DNA from 3 places in the Methylobacterium currus genome. Region 1 is predicted to be linked to each of the others. Evidence: predicted binding sites of a transcription regulator. Region 1 holds the regulator's gene; each other region holds the start of a gene.
What was found. The regulator LexA, encoded in region 1, represses DNA repair genes until DNA is damaged. The targets are predictions, from matches to a motif close to TGTTCNNNNTGTGTTCNG.
Positions count from the first base shown of each region.

Region 2: the regulator LexA is predicted to act here: its motif matches at 3,181-3,198, upstream of DA075_RS25895 (type IA DNA topoisomerase).
Region 3: the regulator LexA is predicted to act here: its motif matches at 2,978-2,995, upstream of DA075_RS17265 (LexA family protein).

Region 1 is NZ_CP028843.1:121,671-127,975, forward strand. It holds gene DA075_RS00560 (molybdopterin-dependent oxidoreductase) at 1-232, shown strand, start outside; gene DA075_RS00565 (NCS2 family permease) at 223-1,578, shown strand; gene DA075_RS00570 (cupin domain-containing protein) at 1,770-2,954, shown strand; gene lexA (transcriptional repressor LexA) at 3,033-3,785, opposite strand; gene DA075_RS00580 (hypothetical protein) at 4,002-4,241, opposite strand; gene uvrB (excinuclease ABC subunit UvrB) at 4,387-6,305, opposite strand, start outside.
Region 2 is NZ_CP028843.1:5,618,886-5,625,190, reverse strand. It holds gene metH (methionine synthase) at 1-982, opposite strand, end outside; gene metF (methylenetetrahydrofolate reductase [NAD(P)H]) at 1,081-1,995, opposite strand; gene DA075_RS25900 (ArsR/SmtB family transcription factor) at 2,022-3,011, opposite strand; gene DA075_RS25895 (type IA DNA topoisomerase) at 3,231-5,684, shown strand; tRNA gene DA075_RS25890 (tRNA-Phe) at 5,788-5,863, shown strand; tRNA gene DA075_RS25885 (tRNA-Phe) at 5,947-6,022, shown strand.
Region 3 is NZ_CP028843.1:3,695,395-3,701,699, forward strand. It holds gene DA075_RS17245 (hypothetical protein) at 1-232, shown strand, start outside; gene DA075_RS17250 (IS630 family transposase) at 259-1,401, opposite strand; gene DA075_RS17255 (DUF1698 domain-containing protein) at 1,557-2,213, opposite strand; gene DA075_RS17260 (hypothetical protein) at 2,647-2,901, opposite strand; gene DA075_RS17265 (LexA family protein) at 3,011-3,475, shown strand; partial or broken gene DA075_RS17270 (Y-family DNA polymerase) at 3,472-4,762, shown strand; gene DA075_RS17275 (IS5 family transposase) at 4,820-5,629, shown strand; gene DA075_RS36005 (hypothetical protein) at 5,706-6,200, opposite strand.

The DNA.
Region 1 (6,305 bases):
CGCCGACGTGCCCCGCACCGAGGTGATCTTCGCCGACACCCATGACGGGATCGGGCCGCTCGGCGCCAAGTCGATGAGCGAGAGCCCGTTCAACCCCGTGGCGGCGGCGCTCGCCAACGCCATCCGGGACGCGACCGGCGCGCGGCTGACCGCGACGCCCTTCGCGCCCGACCGGATCTACCGCCAGATCAGCGATGCGACCCGCAGCGGCAAGGAGGAGCGATGGACCTGAAGCGCGACGACGGCCTGACCCGGCCGGGCGGATCGTCCCCAGGTGGATTTCTGGAGCGCACCTTCGCGCTCTCGGCCCACGGCACCACGATCCGCACGGAATTGCTCGCCGGGCTCACCACCTTCCTGACGATGGCCTACATCATCTTCGTCAATCCCAACATCCTGGGCGATGCCGGGATGCCGAAGGGCGCGGTGTTCGTCGCCACCTGCCTCGTCGCGGCGATCGGCTCGCTGGTGATGGCGTTCTACGCCAATTACCCGATCGCCCTCGCCCCCGGCATGGGGCTCAACGCCTACTTCGCCTACGTGGTGGTGCTCCAGATGGGCTACACTTGGCAGGCGGCGCTCGGCGCGGTGTTCATCTCCGGCCTGTGCTTCATGGCCGTCACGCTGACGGGCCTGCGCCGCATCATCGTCGAGGGCATCCCGCGCTCGATGCGCATCGCCATCACGGTCGGCATCGGGCTCTTTCTCGCGATCATCGCACTGAAGAGCGCCGGCGTGGTGGCGGCGAGCCCGGCGACCTTCATCACCCTCGGCGACCTGCACAAGCCGAGCACGGTGCTGGCCGTCCTCGGCTTCCTGATCGTCGCGGTGCTCTCGGTGCGCAAGGTGCGGGGCGCGCTGCTCGCCGGCATCCTGTCGGTGACGGCCTTGAGCTTCATCGTGGCCGACAACAGCTTCCAGGGCGTCGCCTCGCTGCCGCCCTCGATCACCCCGACCCTGTTCGCCCTCGACATCAAGGGCGCGTTGTCGGGCGGCCTGCTCAACGTGATCCTGGTGTTCTTCCTGGTCGAGCTTTTCGACGCCACCGGCACGCTGATGGGCGTCGCCAACCGGGCGGGCTTGCTCACCGAGGGCAAGATGGAGCGCCTCGACAAGGCCCTGATGGCGGATTCGTCGTCGATCTTCGTCGGCTCGCTGCTCGGCACGTCGAGCACGACGGCGTATCTCGAGAGCGCGTCCGGCGTCGAGGAGGGCGGCCGCACCGGGCTCACCGCCGCGACCGTGGCCGTGCTGTTCCTCGCCTGCCTGTTCTTCGCGCCGCTGGCCGGCTCGGTTCCGGCCTACGCCACGGCGCCGGCCCTGTTCTACGTCGCCTGCCTGATGCTGCACGAACTGGTCGATCTCGACTGGGACGACCTGACCGAGGTGCTGCCGGCCTGCGTCACCGCGCTGCTGATGCCCTTCACCTACTCGATCGCGAACGGCGTCGCCTTCGGCTTCATCACCTACGCGGTGATCAAGCTGCTCACCGGCCGCTTTCGCGACGTGAAGCCGGTGGTGTGGGTGATCGCGGGCGTGTTCCTGTTCAAGTTCGTCGCGACGGGCAGCGCGCATTGAGGAAGCGCAAGTCCTGTCGGATTTTGGCGCGCCGATCGACTTCCGGAAATTTCCATCCGGAAGTCGCATCGCCGGCCAGGCGTCCACCAAACGAAGGACGCCAAGTCGATCCGGAACTCTGATCATGCGCGCGGGCGCCTCAACCGATCAGGACTCGTCGCGATCTCGCGCCCTTTCGTCGAAAGGGCCCCATGGACCAGACCAGCCGCCGCGTCTTCCTCGGAACCCTGGCCGCAGGCGGCAGCTTCGCCGTCGGCGGAGCCTTCGCCGCCCCCGATGACGGTCACGCGGCCGGCGCCGACGTCGCCCCCGCCGGCACCTTCCTGCGCACGATCCCCCGCAAGGCGGGTGAGGCGCCCGCCTTCACGATCTCGCTCGATGCCGGCCCGATCAAGGCGACCTCGGGCGGCTGGGCCCGGGACGTCACGACGCGCCAGCTTCCCATCGCGACCGGGATCGCGGGCGCGCATCTGTTCCTCAATCCGGGCGGCGTGCGCGAGATGCATTGGCACACCTCCGCCGAGTGGGGCTACATCGTCGCCGGCCATTGCCAGGCGACGGTGATCGACGCCGCAGGCGAGATGGAGGTGGTCAATTTCGCGCCCGGGGACACCTGGTACTTTCCCGGCGGCCACGCCCACGCGATCCAGACCCTCGGGACCGATCCGTGCCACGCGATCCTCGCCTTCGACGACGGCCTCTACGGCGAGCACGGCACCTTCGGGCTCTCCGACTGGATGAGCCGCTTCGATCCGGCGATCCTCGGCCACGCTCTCGGCGTGCCGGAGGCGACGCTGGCGGCGCTTCCCCCGGGCGAGACCTACATCATGCAGGGGCCCGTCCTGCCCCTCGACGGCCCGGCCGCGCGCGCCGGGCGGCCCCTCGCGCCGTCGCGGTCGCATCGCTACGGGCTGGCGGGGAGCGAGGCGATCGTGGATGCCGCCGGCAGCACGATGCGGGTGGCGCCCGCGACCGCCTTCCCGGTCTCGTCGGGGATGACAGGCCTCCTCGTCCGGCTCGCGCCCGGCGCGATCCACACCCCGCACTGGCACCCGGGCGCGAACGAGTGGCACTACGTCCTGCGGGGGCGCACGCGCGTGACCTTGTTCGGGCCCGACAAGCGCCTGGCCGTGGCCGAGCTGGGCCCCGGCGACTGCGCCTGCATCCCGCGGGCCTGCGGGCATTCCGTCGAGAATACCGGAACAGAGACGGCCGAGATCGTCGGCGTGCATGACAGCGGCGTCTACAGCGAGACGTCGCTGGCGCTCTGGCTCGCCCAGGCGCCGCGCCACCTTCTCGCCGCCAATCTCGGCCTCGACGAGCAGGGAACCGCCGGCTTTCCGACGGCGTCGCGCGTCTTCAGCCGGCCAGCCTGAGGGCGCCGACGGCTCGCGAGGCATCCGAGCGCAGCATGAAGCGGGCCGACATCAGGCCCGCCTTCCTGTCTGATCGCCTCAATACTTCCGGACCAGGCTCACCAGCCGGCCCTGGATCCGCACCCGGTCCGGCCCGAGCACCCTTGTCTCGTAGGCCGGGTTGGCGGCTTCCAGCGCGATCGAGGAGCCGCGGCGGCGCAGGCGCTTGAGGGTCGCCTCCTCGTCGTCGATCAGCGCCACCACGATGTCGCCGGTATTGGCGGTCTCCTGGCGGCGGATCACCACCAGGTCGCCGTCGAGGATGCCGGCCTCGATCATCGAGTCGCCGCGCACCTCCAGGGCGTAATGCTCGCCGCTGGCCAGGAAGTCCGGCGACATCGCCACCGAGCGGCTCTGGCTCTGGATCGCCGAGATCGGCGTGCCGGCGGCGATCCGGCCCATGACCGGCACGCTGACCGACTGGCCGTTCTCGTCCGACGCCGTCGTCATCGCCGGGATGCCGGCGGGCCGCTTCGGCTCGTGGGCGCGCCCGCCCTCGACCACGCTGGGGTTGAACCGCACCACCTCGGCGCCGGATCCGGTTCCCCCGGATGCGGCCGCGACCGGCCCGGTCCCCGTGTCGGGCAGGCGGATCACCTCGATCGCCCGGGCCCGGTTCGGCAGGCGGCGCAGGAAGCCCCGCTCCTCCAGGGCCGTGATCAGGCGGTGGATGCCCGATTTCGACTTGAGATCGAGGGCGTCCTTCATCTCGTCGAAGGACGGGGGGACACCCGTCTCGCGCATTCTCTGCTGAATGAAGCGGAGCAGGTCCAACTGCTTACGCGTGAGCATGTGACACTCTCATCCCCGCGCTGGCGCGCTCCGGAAACAAATCGCGAACATGGTAAGCGTTCCGCAAGTGTTCCGCAAGCGGGTCTGACACTGCGGCGCGCGAACGCAGCAGAGGGGAGAGAACCCGGCCAGTTCGGGCGATGTCGGACAGGCAAACCGGGCGTGTCCTCGGGGGAAAACCGGCCGGCTCACTGCCGGAGAGACGTTCCGCGGGCGCTATCGGCGGGCCGGCTCCGGCCGGTGCGTGACGAGCGGGTCGGGCGGCGGCTCCGCGGTCGCGGAGAGCGGCCGGTTGACGTCGTCCGCCAGCGAGTCGACATGCGCCGGAGGAGCGGCGGCGACGTCCCTGCCGGCATCGGGCGCCGGGGACTTGCCGGCAATGACCTGGGGCAACCGCAGGCCGGCGGCGGTCGTCTGCGCCGCCTGCGCCAGCACGGGCGCGGGAAGCAGGATCACCGCCACGATGCCGGCACCCAGGATCGACTTCGTCCGACGCTCTCCTCTCGCCGACGGGCGTGGGCATACGAGGAGCCGGAATGGCTCCATCGAAGCCGGTTCGGCATGGCCGGGCGGCTTCCACGACGAGCGCTCCCCTCGCCCCTCAGCCCCGCCCCTTGCGCCCCTTGTATTTCGGCCGCTGGCCCGGGAAGCCCTGCGTCGAGCGGCCGGTCGGGCGTTCGGCGTAGGTGAAGGGCACCTCGCGGTCGGTGCCCGGGCCCATGTCGTCGAGGTCGGGCTCGCGGATGCGGGTGCCCTCGTCGGAGGTACCCTTGCCGCCGGGGCCGTAGCTCAGGGATTCAGGCCCCAAGGAGTCAGGCCCCCTGCGCTTGCGCTTGGCGCCGAAGCGGCCGGCCTCGCGCTCGACCTCGGCCTGTCCGGCCATCGGGTCGTCGGCGATGGCGAGTTCGGTGGCCTGGAGCCGCTTGAGCTCGTCGCGCAGGCGCGCCGCCTCCTCGAAGTCGAGGTCGGCGGCGGCCGTCCGCATCCGCTTCTCGAGGTCGGCCATCACCGCCTTGAGGTTGTGGCCCACCGTCACGGCGGACTTGGCCAGCCCCGTATCGACCTGGACGTGGTCGCGCTCGAAGACGCTCTCCAGGATGTCGGCGATGTTGCGCTTCACGCTCTGGGGCGTGATGCCGTGCTCCGCGTTGTAGGCGAGCTGCTTCTTGCGCCGGCGCTCGGTCTCCGCCATCGCCCGCTCCATCGAGCCGGTGACCTGGTCGGCGTACAGGATGCAGCGGGCCTCGGCGTTGCGGGCGGCGCGGCCGATGGTCTGGATCAGCGAGGTCTCGGAGCGGAGAAAACCCTCCTTGTCGGCGTCGAGGATGGCGACCAGCGCGCATTCCGGGATGTCGAGGCCCTCGCGCAGGAGGTTGATGCCGATCAGCACGTCGAAGGCGCCGAGCCGCAGGTCGCGGATGATCTCGATGCGCTCCAGGGTGTCGATGTCCGAGTGCATGTAGCGCACCCGCACGCCGTTCTCGTGCAGGTACTCGGTCAGGTCCTCGGCCATGCGCTTGGTCAGCGTCGTCACCAGCGTGCGGTAGCCGGCGGCCGCCACCTCCTTCACCTCCCCCAAGAGGTCGTCGACCTGGGAGCGGGCCGGGCGCACCTCGATCACCGGGTCGACGAGGCCGGTCGGCCGGATGACCTGCTCGGCGAAGACGCCGCCGGTCTGCTCCAGCTCCCACTTCGCCGGCGTCGCCGAGACGTGGATCGATTGCGGGCGCATCGCGTCCCATTCCTCGAACCGCAGCGGGCGGTTGTCGAGGCAGGAGGGCAGCCGGAAGCCGTATTCGGCGAGCGTCGCCTTGCGGCGGAAGTCGCCCCGGTACATGCCGCCGATCTGCGAGACCGTGACGTGGCTCTCGTCGGTGAAGACGAGGGCGTTGTCGGGCAGGTACTCGAACAGGGTCGGCGGCGGCTCGCCGGGTTTCCGGCCGGTGAGGTATCGCGAATAGTTCTCGATGCCGTTGCAGGCGCCCGTGGCCTCGATCATCTCGAGGTCGAAGGTGCAGCGCTGCTCCAGGCGCTGGGCCTCGATCAGCCGGCCCATCCGGGTCAGCTCCTCGACCCGCCACTTCAGCTCGTCCTTGATGCCCTTGACCGCCTGCTGCAGCGTCGGGCGCGGCGTCACGTAGTGGCTGTTGGCGTAGACCTTGACGAACTTGAGCGTGTTGATGGTCTTGCCGGTGAGCGGATCGAATTCCGAGATCGACTCGATCTCGTCGCCGAACAGCCCGATGCGCCAGCCGCGGTCCTCCAGGTGGGCCGGCCACAGCTCGATCACGTCGCCGCGCACCCGGAAGGTGCCGCGGGCGAAGTCGGACTGGATGCGCTTGTATTGCAGCGCCACCAGGTCGGCGACGAGCTGCCGCTGCTCGATCTTCTCGCCGAGGCTGACCGTGAACGACATCGCCGTATAGGTCTCGACCGAGCCGATGCCGTAGATGCACGAGACCGAGGCGACGATGATGACGTCGTCGCGCTCCAGGAGCGCCCGGGTGGCGGAGTGGCGCA
Region 2 (6,305 bases), 1.1 Mb from region 1:
TGGCGCGGATATGGTCCGGGGTGGTGCCGCAGCAGCCGCCCACCATGTTGACGAGGCCGCTCTCGGCGAACTCGCCGACGAGCTTGCCCATCGCCTCGGGACTCTCGTCGTAGAGGCCGAACTCGTTCGGCAGGCCGGCATTCGGGTAGGCGCAGACCAGCGTGTCGCAGGTGCGCGACAATTCGTCGATGTGGGCGCGCATCTCGCGGGCGCCGAGCGCGCAGTTGAGGCCGAAGGTCAGGGGATCGGCGTGGCGCAGCGAGTGCCAGAAGGCGGTCGGGGTCTGGCCCGACAGCGTGCGGCCCGACAGATCCGTGATGGTGCCCGAGATCATGATCGGCAGGCGGGTGCCGGTCTCCTCGAAGACCTGCCAGGCCGCCGCCACCGCCGCCTTGGCGTTCAGGGTGTCGAAGACCGTCTCGATCAGGATCAGCTCGGCGCCGCCGGCGATCAGGCCACGCACCTGCTCGGCGTAAGCGTCGCGGACCTGGTCGAAGGTCACGGCGCGGTAGCCCGGGTTGTTGACGTCGGGCGAGATCGACAGGGTGCGGTTCGTCGGGCCGATGGCGCCGGCGACGAAGCGGCGGCGCCCGTCCTGCTTCTCGGCGAGCAACGCCGCCTCGCGGGCGAGCCGCGCGCCCTCGCGGTTCAGCTCGTGGATGATCGGCTCCATGCCGTAATCGGCCTGAGCGATCGTCGTGCCCGAGAAGGTGTTGGTCTCGACGACGTCGGCGCCGGCGAGGAAGTAGTCGAGGTGGATCTGCCGGATCGCGTCGGGCTGCGTCAGGATCAGGAGGTCGTTGTTGCCCTTCTGGTCATGGTCGTGATCGCGGAAGCGCTCGCTGCGGAAGTCGGCCTCGGTCAGGCCGAGGCGCTGGATCACCGTGCCCATCGCCCCGTCGAGAACGAGGATCTTCTCCGCCGCGCGCCGGCGCAGGGCGGTCAGGATTTCGGCACCGTCGGCGGGGTGGAGGTCGGTCATCGGGATGGGGTTCCAGCGGGTCGGGCAATCGAATCAAGACGGGCCGCGTGACGCGGCCCGGGGCATATCGGGGCGAAGAGGCAGGAGCAGCCTTGGCTTCAGGCCGCGGCCTTCTCCGCCGCCGCCGGCGCCGCGCGCAGGCCCAGCAGATGGCAGATCGCGTAGACGAGGTCGGCGCGGTTCATGGTGTAGAAGTGGAAGTCGGTGACGCCGCGGTCGACGAGGTCGAGCACCTGCTCGGCGGCCACCGCCGCGGCCACCAGCTTGCGGGTGGAGACGTCGTCCTCCAGCCCCTCGAAGCGGGCGGCGAGCCAATCCGGCACCGAGGCGCCGGTGCGGCGGGCGAAGTTGGCGGCCTGCTTGAAGTTCTGCACCGGCAGGATGCCGGGGATGATCGGGATGTCGATCCCCCGCGACTGCACCCGGTCGAGGTAGCGGAAGAACAGGTCGTTGTCGAAGAAGAACTGGGTGATGGCGCGGTCGGCGCCGCAATCGACCTTGGCCTTCAGCGCGTCGAGATCCTGGTCGAGGGAGCCGGCCTCGGGGTGGCGCTCGGGATAGGCCGAGACCGAGACCTCGAAGTCGCCGATGCGCTTGATCCCGGCGACGAGGTCGCAGGAGCGCTCGTAGCCGCCCGGATGCGCCGTGTAGGCGGTGCCGACTCCCTCCGCCGGGTCGCCGCGCAGGGCCACGATGTGGCGCACGCCGGCCTCGTGATAGGCGCGCACCACGTCGTCGACCTCGCCCTTGGTCGCCGCCACGCAGGTGAGGTGGGCGGCGGGCTTCAGCTCGGTCTCGCGCACCAGGCGCGCCACGGTGTTGTGGGTGCGCTCGCGGGTCGAGCCGCCGGCGCCGTAGGTCACCGAGACGAAGCTGGGGCCGAGCGGCGCCAGCCGCTCGATCGACGACCACAGGGTCGCCTCCATCTCCGGGGTCTTAGGCGGGAAGAACTCGAACGAGACCCGGATCGGGCGGCGGCTCTCGCGGCTCGGGCGGAAGGCGGTGGGGATCATCGGCGGCCTCGGCGGGAAAGAGCGGATCAGGCGACGGCGCGGTCGGGCAGGCCGGCAGCGGCTTCAGGGTGATGGGCGAGCCAGAGCGTGACGGTGAGCTGGTGCTCCGCGCCCCCGGTCGGGGCGAGGTGGCGCAGCCGCACGTCGGTCAGCCCGGCCTCGAAGAGCCATCCGGCGACCTGCTCGGGTGCGAAGCCGAGGCGGCGATGCGCTTCGTCCTCGCGGAGGAATTCCAGGCTGTGGGGGGCAAAATCAACCACAAGGAGGCGGCCGCCGGGGGCGACGAGGCGCGCGGCCTCGCGCAGGGCGCGGGCCGGGTCGTCGAGGTAATGCAGCACCTGATGGATCAGCACGAGGTCGAAGCTGGCCCGGCCGAAGGGGGGCGCGTGGATGTCGCCCTGGCGCAGGTCGATCCGGGTCAGCCCCTGGCGCTCCAGGTTGGCGCGGGCAACCGACAGCATGGCGTGGTTGGCGTCGAGACCGGTCGCCCGGGCCGCGCGGGGCGCGAGCAGCCCGAGCATCCGTCCGGTGCCGGTGCCGAGATCGACGAGGCTGCCGATCGGCCCGGTCCCCAGCGACTCGAGCACCGCCGCCTCGACGGTGGCCTCCGGCACGTGGAGCGAGCGCACCCGGTCCCATTGCGGCGCGAGCCGCGCGAAGAAGTTCTGGGCGGCCTCCGCCCGCTGCGCCCGCACCGCCTGGAGCCGGGCCCGGTCTTCGGAGAGCGGCGGCTCGGCGGCGTCGAGGGCGGCGATGAGGGGCGCCACCAGACCCGCCGTGCCCTCGCGCAGGCGGAAGAACGCCCAGGCACCCTCGCGGTGGCGCACCACCAGGCCGGCCTCGACCAGGAGCTTGAGATGACGCGAGATCCGCGGCTGCGACTGGCCCAGGATGTCGGTGAGGTCGGAGACCGACAGCTCGCCCTCGCCGAGCAGCACCAGGATGCGCAGACGCGTCTCCTCGGCTGCGGCGCGCAGCACGCCCAGGGCGTCGGCGAAGGGGACGGTGGCGATCATTCCGGCGGGCTCCTCGCCTCCGACTTCAAACATAAAGATATCTTTATGTGAGGAATGCACAGGGTGCAAGCGGTGTTTCGGGGAGGCGGGGCGGGCATGGACGGCGGAGCGGCTCGCGAGGCCGACGCCACAGGAGCCGGCCGTTGACCAAGCCCGCCCACCTCCGGTATGTTCCTGCTTCGTTCGGGCCGCCCGCCCGTCCAGGAGCGTTCCGCTTCCATGGCGCAGGCCACCTCCGGCAAGTCCCCTCGCGGCAAGTCCCCTCGCGGCAAAACTCTCTTCTTCTTCGAGAAGCCCTCGGCGATGCGCCAGGTGCAGCGGTTCTTCCGCTCGCCGAGCACGGTCTGCGTCGCCGCCGAGGGCCACCTCCTGGAGGCGGCCGAGCCCGGGGAGATCCGGCCGGACTGGAAGCCCTGGCGCTTCGACGCGCTGCCCATCGCCCTGGAGCGCCTGCCGGTGGCCCCCGGCCACGGCCGCTCGGGCCAGTCGCACGCGCCGAAGCTCGCGGCGATCCGCCAGGCGCTGGCCGGGGTCGAGCGTGTGATCATCGCCACCGATCCGGGCCGCGAGGGCTCGATGATCGCCTGGGAGGTGCTGGAGCACCTGGGCTGGCGCGGCCGGGTCGACCGCCTGCGCCTCGGCGCCCTCGACGAGATCTCGATCCGCCGGGCCTTCGGGCTCCTCGCGCGCGAGGACGATTCCGGCGAGCGCGACTATGCGGCCTATCTCGAGGCCCTGTGCCGCCAATACGAGGACTGGCATCTCGGCCTCAACGGCACGCGGGCCGTGTCCTTGCGCCTGCGCCCGCCGGCCTTCCGCGAGCCCTGGCGCTTCGGCGGGGTGCAAACGCCGACGCTGGCGATCCTCGCCGACCTGGAGGAGCGCATCCGCAATTTCGTCCCGCGCGACTTCTACAAGATCGCGCTTCCGGTCACGACCGAAAGCGGCGCCCGCCTGACGCTCTGGCACGCACCGAAGGACAAGATCTTCGCGATCAAGGACGCCGAGACGATCCGCGACGCCGCCGAAGGCTGGTCCGGCCCGCTCGCGGTGGTGCAGAAGGACGTGCGACGGGCACCACCGAAGCTGTTCTCCAAGGACACGCTCTCCCGGGCCTGCGCCAAGCGCTTCGGCTGGGACCCGCAAGTCACGGCGCGTCACGCCCAAGCGCTCTACGACAAGGGGTTCCTGAGCTATCCCCGCACCGAATCGGTGCACCTCCCCGAGTCGCAAGCCAAGGATGCCGCCGCGGTGATCGCGGCGATCGCCACCGCCGACAAGGACCTCGCCGCCCACGTCCCGGCGACGCCGCAGATCCGCCGCGGGCCGAAGGGCCATTACGTCAAGGATCCGGGCGAGCACCACGCCATCGTGCCCCTGCGCAAGGTGCCGGGGCCGGGCGATGTCGCGCCCGATGCGCAGAAGCTCTGGCTCCTCGTCGCAAAAAACTTCCTCGCCGCCCACATGGCCGACGGGATCGACGCCCGCACCACGGTCACGGCGGACATCTCGACGCCGCTCGGCCCGAGGCGCTTCGTCATCACCGGCAGCGTGGTGCGGGTGCCGGGCTGGCGCGCCCTCTACGGCACCGAGGCCGACGAGGACGAGGTCGTGCCCGGCAAGGCCAAGGCCGACGACGAGCCGACCACCGGGCGCCTGCCGCCGGTCCGCGACGGCGAGGCTGGCACAGGCGGCGAGCCCACGATCGAGACCGCCCGGACCGAGCCGCCCCGGCGCATCACCCGGGGCGAGCTGCCGGTGGTGATGGGCCGGCTGATCGACCAGGTCGAGGACCCGGCCCTGAAGCGGGCGCTGGAGAACCCGGCCAACCCGACCGAGCCCAAGGGCCTCGGCACCGCCGCGACCCGCGACGCGGTGCTGCCGAAGCTGATGAAGAGCCACTACGTCACGCTGCTCAAGGGCAAGGATCCGGCGATCACCGTGACGGAGGTCGGCCTCGCCTTCGTGGCCGCGGTGCGGCGGGTATTTCCGGCCTATGGCGACCCGGTCGGGCGGGCTGTGTTCGAATCGGAGCTGGCCGAGATCGGCCGGGCATCGACCAAAGCCGAGGCCGTGCGCCGGGCCGAGGCCTTCCGTCAGCGCACCCGCGAGCGGGTCGAGGCGCTGATCGGCGCGGTCTCGGGCGCCGAGCGCTTGGCAGTTGAAGGCTTGGCGGTTGAAGGCTTGGCGGTCGAGGGCTTGGCGGTCGAGGGCGAGGCCCTGCCCCGCCGCGGCCGCGCGCCCACCGCCGCGATGGTGTCGTTCGCGCGTTCCCTGGCCGCCCGCAAGGGGATCCCCCTTCCCCCCGAGGCCACGCGCGACGCCGGCGCCTGCCGGGTCTTCCTCAACACCCATGCGGGACCGAAGGCGGCCCCGGCCGGTGACGGTGCGACCCGAGCCCCGACCCCGGCGATGCTGCGCTTCGCCGCCTCCCTCGCCCGGGCCAAGCGCCTGGAGGCGCTGCCGCCCGAGATCGAGACCGACTTCAACGCCTGCCGCGCCTTCCTCGACGCCCATGCGGGCGGCGACGGCTCGCGCTCCGGCGGCAAAACGGCCCCGACCCGGGAAGCCCCGACCCGCGAGGCCTCGGCGACGAAGCCCCGCGCCCGCCGCCCGCGCGGCCCGGCGAGCCCCGGCCGCGCTCCCCGCCGTCGCCGCGCGGCGGATGCGTGAGCGCCGGCAAACAATCGCCCGCGCGCCCGCACGAGACGGCTGGACAGGCGATCCGAGCGTCTCTATACCCCCGCTCAACGCCGCTGCCCCACGCAGCCGGCGGGCCCGGGTAGCTCAGTTGGTAGAGCATGCGACTGAAAATCGCAGTGTCGGCGGTTCGACTCCGTCCCCGGGCACCACTTCCTCGTCCCTGACGTGAGTGGTGCCGTCCTCGAACGGGACGATCTCTGGTGCTTGATCCGCCGCCCTGCGCGGCCGGTGCGCCCGGGTAGCTCAGTTGGTAGAGCATGCGACTGAAAATCGCAGTGTCGGCGGTTCGACTCCGTCCCCGGGCACCACTTCCTTGCAAATCACGTCAAATTGAATCCCAATTGTTTGATGTGCATGTCGTGTTGATATGCTACAAAAAACACGTTTTTCTTTCGTAAGCTGTTTCGATAGTTTTTCTGCGCCCCAGATACTGTATAGGACGAGCATAGATCAGTCTCGGTCCAACTCCATCAATCTTAGGCGCCGCCGTCACGATCGCCCTCGACGCAGGTGCCATCTTCAGCAAGCGGCTCGTCACGAAAGTAAGCACAGAAAAATTTAGCTTTGTATGGCCCTACCTAGGCCTATTTT
Region 3 (6,305 bases), 3.0 Mb from region 1:
GGCCCCGCTCCCCGACGCGCCGCAGATGCACCTCCAGGGCAACATCGCGTATCTCGACCTTCAGCGGGAGAAGCGCGGCCTGCAGCGCGAGATGCGGGATCACCTTGGTAAGGTCGCCGAGTGCGTGCGGATCATCCGCGAGGAGGCGCGGCGCCAGACCGAGATCCTGGAAAGCATCGAGCGCGAGCAGGACGTGCAGGGCCGGGCCCGGCAGCGGCATCACGACGACTGAAGCCGGAACCGCCCTAGTGCATTGACTCATTCGGATGGTGCAGCGTTGCCGTTGACGGCATTGAGGATGGCGGCGGCCGGCTTGGTCCAGACGAAGGGCTTTGGCCTGTCGTTGTGCTCGGTGATGTAGCGGTTGATCGCAGCCTGAAGGTCGACGATCCCGCTGAAGCTGCCACGTTTCAGCCTGCGCCGGGTCAAGGCCGAGAAGAAGCCCTCGACCGCGTTCATCCACGAGGCCGAGGTCGGAGTGAAGTGGAAGATCCAGCGCGGATGCCGGGCCAGCCAGGCTCGCACTTTCGGGTGCTTGTGGGTGGCGTAGTTGTCCAGGATCACGTGGATCAGTTTGCCGGCCGGCACCGCGGCCTCGATAGTGTTGAGGAAGCGCAGGAACTCGTCGTGGCGATGACGCTGCATGCAGCGACCGATCACGGTGCCCTCCAGCACGTCGAGCGCGGCAAACAGCGTCGTGGTACCGTGACGGACGTAGTCGTGGGTCTGGGTTTCGGGACGACCTGGCGTGACGGGACGACCTGGCGTGACGGGACGACCTGGCGTGACGGGACGACCTGGCGTGACGGGACGACCTGGCGTGACGGGTCGGCTCGGACGGGTGCGTTCCAGGGCCTGGATCTGGCTCTTCTCGTCGAGCGAGAGCACGACGGCATGGCGCGGCGGATCCATGGAGAGGCCGACGATGTCCTCGACCTTCTCGGCGAAGGCTGGATCGTTCGAGCGCTTGAAGCTGCGGACCCGATGTGGCTGGAGGCGGTGTGCGTCCCAGATGCGCTGGACCGATCGTAAGGAGATCCCGACGGCCTGCGCCAGGGCGCGGCCGGTCCAGTGGGTGACCTCACCGGGCGGTTCGGAGCAGGTCAGCGCCAGCACCTCGGCGACGGTGTCGGTGGAGTGGGGCGGCTTGCCAGGCGGACGGGTCTTGTCGCGCAGCAGTCCCTCGACGCCTTCTTCGGCGTAGCGCTGTTGCCAGCGCCAGACGGCTGGCCGGCTGACGCCGGCCTGGCGGGCGACGTCGAGGACGGAGAGGCGTTCGGCCGAGAGCAGAACGATGCGGGCGCGCTGGATGTGCTTGAGGGGCTGCGCCCGATCGGCGACGATGGCGGACAGGTGCGCCAGGTCGGCGGCGCTGGGAATCACGCAGACAGTCTGAGCCATGCCTCAGACTCGCATGCCTCACGCCTGACGTGAATCATCTGAATGCGTCAATGCACTAGCGGCGTCCCGTTGGCCGACGGGATCTCCTCGGACCCACGCCTTCAGCCCCGCCGGCAGCCGCCGAGCGGGGTTCTTTGTTTTGGCAGGTCTCTCGCTCAGACGAATGCGTGAAATGCCATGCGTGTCGGAGATTGGCCGACCGTTTCCACCCGTGAGAACCCGGCGTCCATGCACATGCCCTTCACAGCCGCCTCGTTCGGTCCAAAGAAATTCGTGGGATCGCCACCAAGCGCGCCTGCAGGGTAGCAGGCCAGAGCAGGCCTCTCAATATCCAGAAGGTCGACATGGGTCTCGATAATAGCGAATTTCTTTGTAACTGATCTAACCCTCATAAAATACCCAAGAGGACCGGGGGCATGATATAGCACACCCAGGAAAAGATCTATGTCGAACAATCCAACATCTCTTGGGTTGATGTCTTCAACGCGAACTTTTAGCGCCTCGACGTTGGAGTTCAATGCTTCTTTTGCCAAATCAAATCCGTCTTTTGTGAATACTCCAGAGCCGCCCCAGCAGAAATGATCTGTTGCAAGAACTCGATCGGCTCCGCGTCTCTCAGCCTCGAATGAGTAAAATCCATCCCACGCTCCGATATCAATAACAGAACTGCCATGTAGGCTTGTCGGCACTCCGATAATTTGCAAAGTTCCATTGGTGGCGCCGGCGCTGGGTGTGACGATACCTTGGCCCAAATCAATCCGGTGGTGCCAATTCATTGATTTCACTTTGGCAAGCAAATCATCGCGGTTCATAATCGATCATCCAGGCGGCTACTCAGGACCAAGGCGCCTTTAATCCATTAATATGTTTTTTGCGCAAGGGCCTATCTTGTGAAAATATCTGAGTGAAATCGAGCGGCGGCTATCGATTTAGGAGAGACAGGGGGCGGCAAAATGCGAGCGGCGATCAATTGACAAATTTGGAATAAAAACAAATTTTCAGTATATATGAATCAGTATGGCGAACGAAACTGGGGATATTTGCGATGCCTGACTTGTGGTAATCACTCACCCAGAGGGTGTGTGGCATTCAGTAGTGATAGGGGCGCGCTCAGGCTGCTTGCCTGTATTGCCGCGGAGATGAGGGTGAAGCGACCTTCAACGCGTCCAGATCTCCGGCTTGGGGCGCTTTCGTCTCAAGGCCCCCACCCGTCCGGCCACGACAGGTCATGGCCGACGACGCGCTTCAGCCCCCGCTTACCTGCTCCGCGAAGTCCTCCGGCACCTCGCCGAACTGACCCGGGATCGCGACGCTCTCCAGTTCGCCCGTCTCGTCATCCGCCACAATGCGCAGAGCCGCCGCGCCCGGCATCCGACCTGCGATAGCCTCGGCGCGCTTGAGCGCACCGCTCTCCGTCGGCGCTACATCCCGGTTGCCCGGCCGCAGCCGCTTCCGGTGGATCTCGAACGTCTGCACCATGAACGTCGTCCGCCTCCCCATCACGATCTCCTGATCCCACCGTCCCCGCTCCACACAGGCCCGAAGCTCTGCCTTGACCGGGAACCTCCGGCCTGTTTGTTCTCTTTGTGTTCTAACATGGAGGGCGCACGTGAGTCTCTATCGGGTCGGTGCAGAGGCGGCGGACGCGGGCGGGCTCGTGCGGATCCCGTTCATGCTCCCGACCCTCTGCGCCGGCTTCCCGAGCCCGGCCGAAGGCTTCATCGAGGGCGCACTGGAGCTGCCGCGCTGGCTCGTGCCGAACCCGCCCGCCACCTTCATCTGGCGCGTGCGCGGCTGGTGCATGAAGGGCGCCGGCATCCACGACGAGGATCTGGCCGTGGTCGACCGCTCGCTCTTGCCGTCGTCCGGCGCCGTCGTGGTCGCGGTGGTCAACGGCGAGATGAGCCTGAAGCGCCTGGTGATGACCGGCAACCGGCTGTCCCTCACGTTCAACAACCGGGAGATGGATCAGGACTTCGCCGTCGAGGATCTCGAGGAAGGCCTGCTCTGGGGCGTGCTGCTGTTCTCGGTGCGCTGGCACCACGTGAAGGCACGGGCAAGCGTCCAGCGATAAGCCGGGCGATCGCGCTGATCGATGGCAACTCCTTCTACTGCTCCTGCGAGCGCGTGTTCGACCCGAAGCTCACCGGCGTGCCGGTGATCGTGCTGTCGAACAACGATGGCTGCGCCATCGCGCGGACTGCCGAGGAAGGCCCTCGGGATCCGCATGGGCGAGCCCTTCTTCAAGATCCGCAATCTATGCCGTCAGAAGAACGTGCGCGTCTTCTCCTCGAACTACGCCCTCTACGGCGACATGAGCGCGAGGGCCAACACGGTCTACCGGCAGTTCGCGCCGGATGTGGAGATCTACTCCATCGACGAGAGCTTTCTGGACCTCTCCGACGTGCGCGAGCGCGACCGGGTGGCACTGGCGCGGGACCTGCGCTCCACCGTGCGGCAGTGGACCGGCCTGCCGACCTGCGTCGGCATCGGTCCGACCAAGACCCTCGCCAAGCTCGCCAACCACATCGCGAAAACGGTGCCCGAGCTCGGGGGCGTGTGCGACCTCTCCGACGAGACGGAGCGGGCCGCTTGGATGGTCGGGATCTCGGTGGGCGAGGTCTGGGGCATCGGCCGTGCCTCGCTGGCGCGGCTCACCGCCATGGGCGTCGACACGGTGGCGGACCTGCGCGACCTCGACCCGCGTCCGGCGCGCCAGTCGCTAACGGTGGTGGGCGAGCGCATCATCCACGAGTTGCGCGGGCGCGCCTGCCTGCCGCTCGAGATCGTGCCGGCCCGGCGCAAGGGTTGCGCGGTCACCCGCTCGTTCTCCTCCAGGATCACCGAGCGGACGGTGCTCGAACAGGCGGTGGCGGCGCACGCGACGCGGCTGGGCGAGAAGCTGCGGCGCGACGGGCTCGCGGTTTCGGCCGTGACGGTCTTCTACCACACCAGCGAGCACGACCGCGGCGACCCGATGCGCTCGGTCTCGACGGTGGTGCACCTGCCCGAAGCGACGAACGACAGCCGGCACCTGATTGACGCGGCGATCCGCGGCGTGGCGCAGACCTGGAAGGAGCAGGGGCCGATGCCGTGGCGCTACAGCAAGGCCGGGCTTGTCACCACCGACCTCGTGCCGCTCGACGAGGCGCCCCGCCCGCTGTTCGATGCGCTCGACCGGGAGAAGTCCGGCAGGCTGATGGCGGCGATGGATACCTGCAACAGCCGGTTCGGGCGCGGCGCCGTGGTGCCGGCGCGGGCGGGGCTCGTCGAGAGGCGTATGTGGTCGACGAAGTTCGAGATGCGTTCGCCGCGGTTCACGACGCGGTTGAGCGAGGTGCCGAGTGTGTCAGCCGCGTAGTAGGCCTGGCTCTAGAGCGTGTTATGAACGAGTTAGGGTGGCGTTGCGTTGAGAGTGATGCCGACCGATCGCCGCGCCTACCCGTCCGACGTGTCCGATGAAGAATGGGCGCTGGTGGCCCCCTACCTCGCGTTGCTGCGGGAGGACTCGGCCCAGCGCGACCACGATCTGCGCGAGGTGTTCAACGGGCTGCGCTCCATCGTGAAGACGGGTGCGCCTTGGCGGTTCATGCCGCACGATTTGCCGCCATGGGCCACGGTCTACCAGCAGACGCAACGCTGGCTATCAGCCGACAGCTTCGTGGATGTGGCTGGCGACCTGCGGGCGGTGCTGCGGATGGCGGCGGAGCGGGAGCCAGAGCCCTCGGCGGTGATCCTCGACAGCCGGACGCTGCGGTCCTCGCCCGAGAGCGGCGAGCGGGCAGGCTACGACGGGGCCAAGCGCAAGCGGGGGGCGAAGGTGCCTCTGGCGGTGGACACGCCCGGCCATGTCGTGACGCTGCACGTGACGCCCGCCAGTACCGACGACCGAGCCGAGGTCGGCCGGCTGGCGGCCGGTGTTCAGGCGGAGACAAGCGACAGCGTCAAGTTGGGCTTTGTCGATCAGGGCTATTCCGGTCCCAAGCCCGCAGCCGCCGCGAGTGCCCACGGCATTGACCTGGAGGTGGTGAAGGCGCCCCAGGCCAAGCGCGGCTTCGTCCTGCTGCCGCGCCGGTGGGTGGTGGAGCGCTCGTTTGCCTGGGCCACTCGCTGTCGGCGACTGGTCAAGGATTACGAGCGCTACGCCACGACGTTGGCTGGTCTGCACATGGTCGACTTCGTCTGTCTCATGCTCAAGCAAGCCGGAAAACTTATGACAAGTGCATAGCACGCTCTAGCTACGTTAAACAACTCTTCGTCCAGCGGTCAAGCAAAGGCAGTAGCCGCCGGATTTGATTAGAGTTTTACATCTGAGATTTATTTTGTCTTTGATTAGACAGCCACCGATCAACCGATAGGATTAAAGAGCAGGCGCAGCGCATGGCCGGAAACAAGAGGGCGTGCATCATGTGCGCATTGATATCAAGATCAGCGCCAATCTCACCCTTAGGTGCAACGGTCAAGCTTATTGTATATTTTAAATATTCTGCGTCGTACTTGGCCGCATTGTGTACAATTACGTTCCGCACTAGATTCAGAATTTTAATATGAGAATTGTCTATCAAGCCTGATATTGAAGGATCGTGAGAGTGGAAGGAAGCTTTATATCTTTTGATTATTTCCGATATGTTATCAAAACTCTCTTTTTCGCGGATCAGCGTCCCTAATCTATTAGAAATATTAAAGTTGTATTGCTTCATTCTTTCGACATGGATAATCGATCCCAGAGTTTTGCCGTCGTAGCCGCATAGCTCGCCTGGACAGATATTTACGGCCTGCTCCCAAAGATCCGCAAACATAATCTCGATCGATGTCCATGCGCCCGTTATTTGTGCAAGCAGTAGAGATCGAACTCCACTGCGAACGGCAGGATTTTGACATGTGAACGCTAAATTATAAAAAGA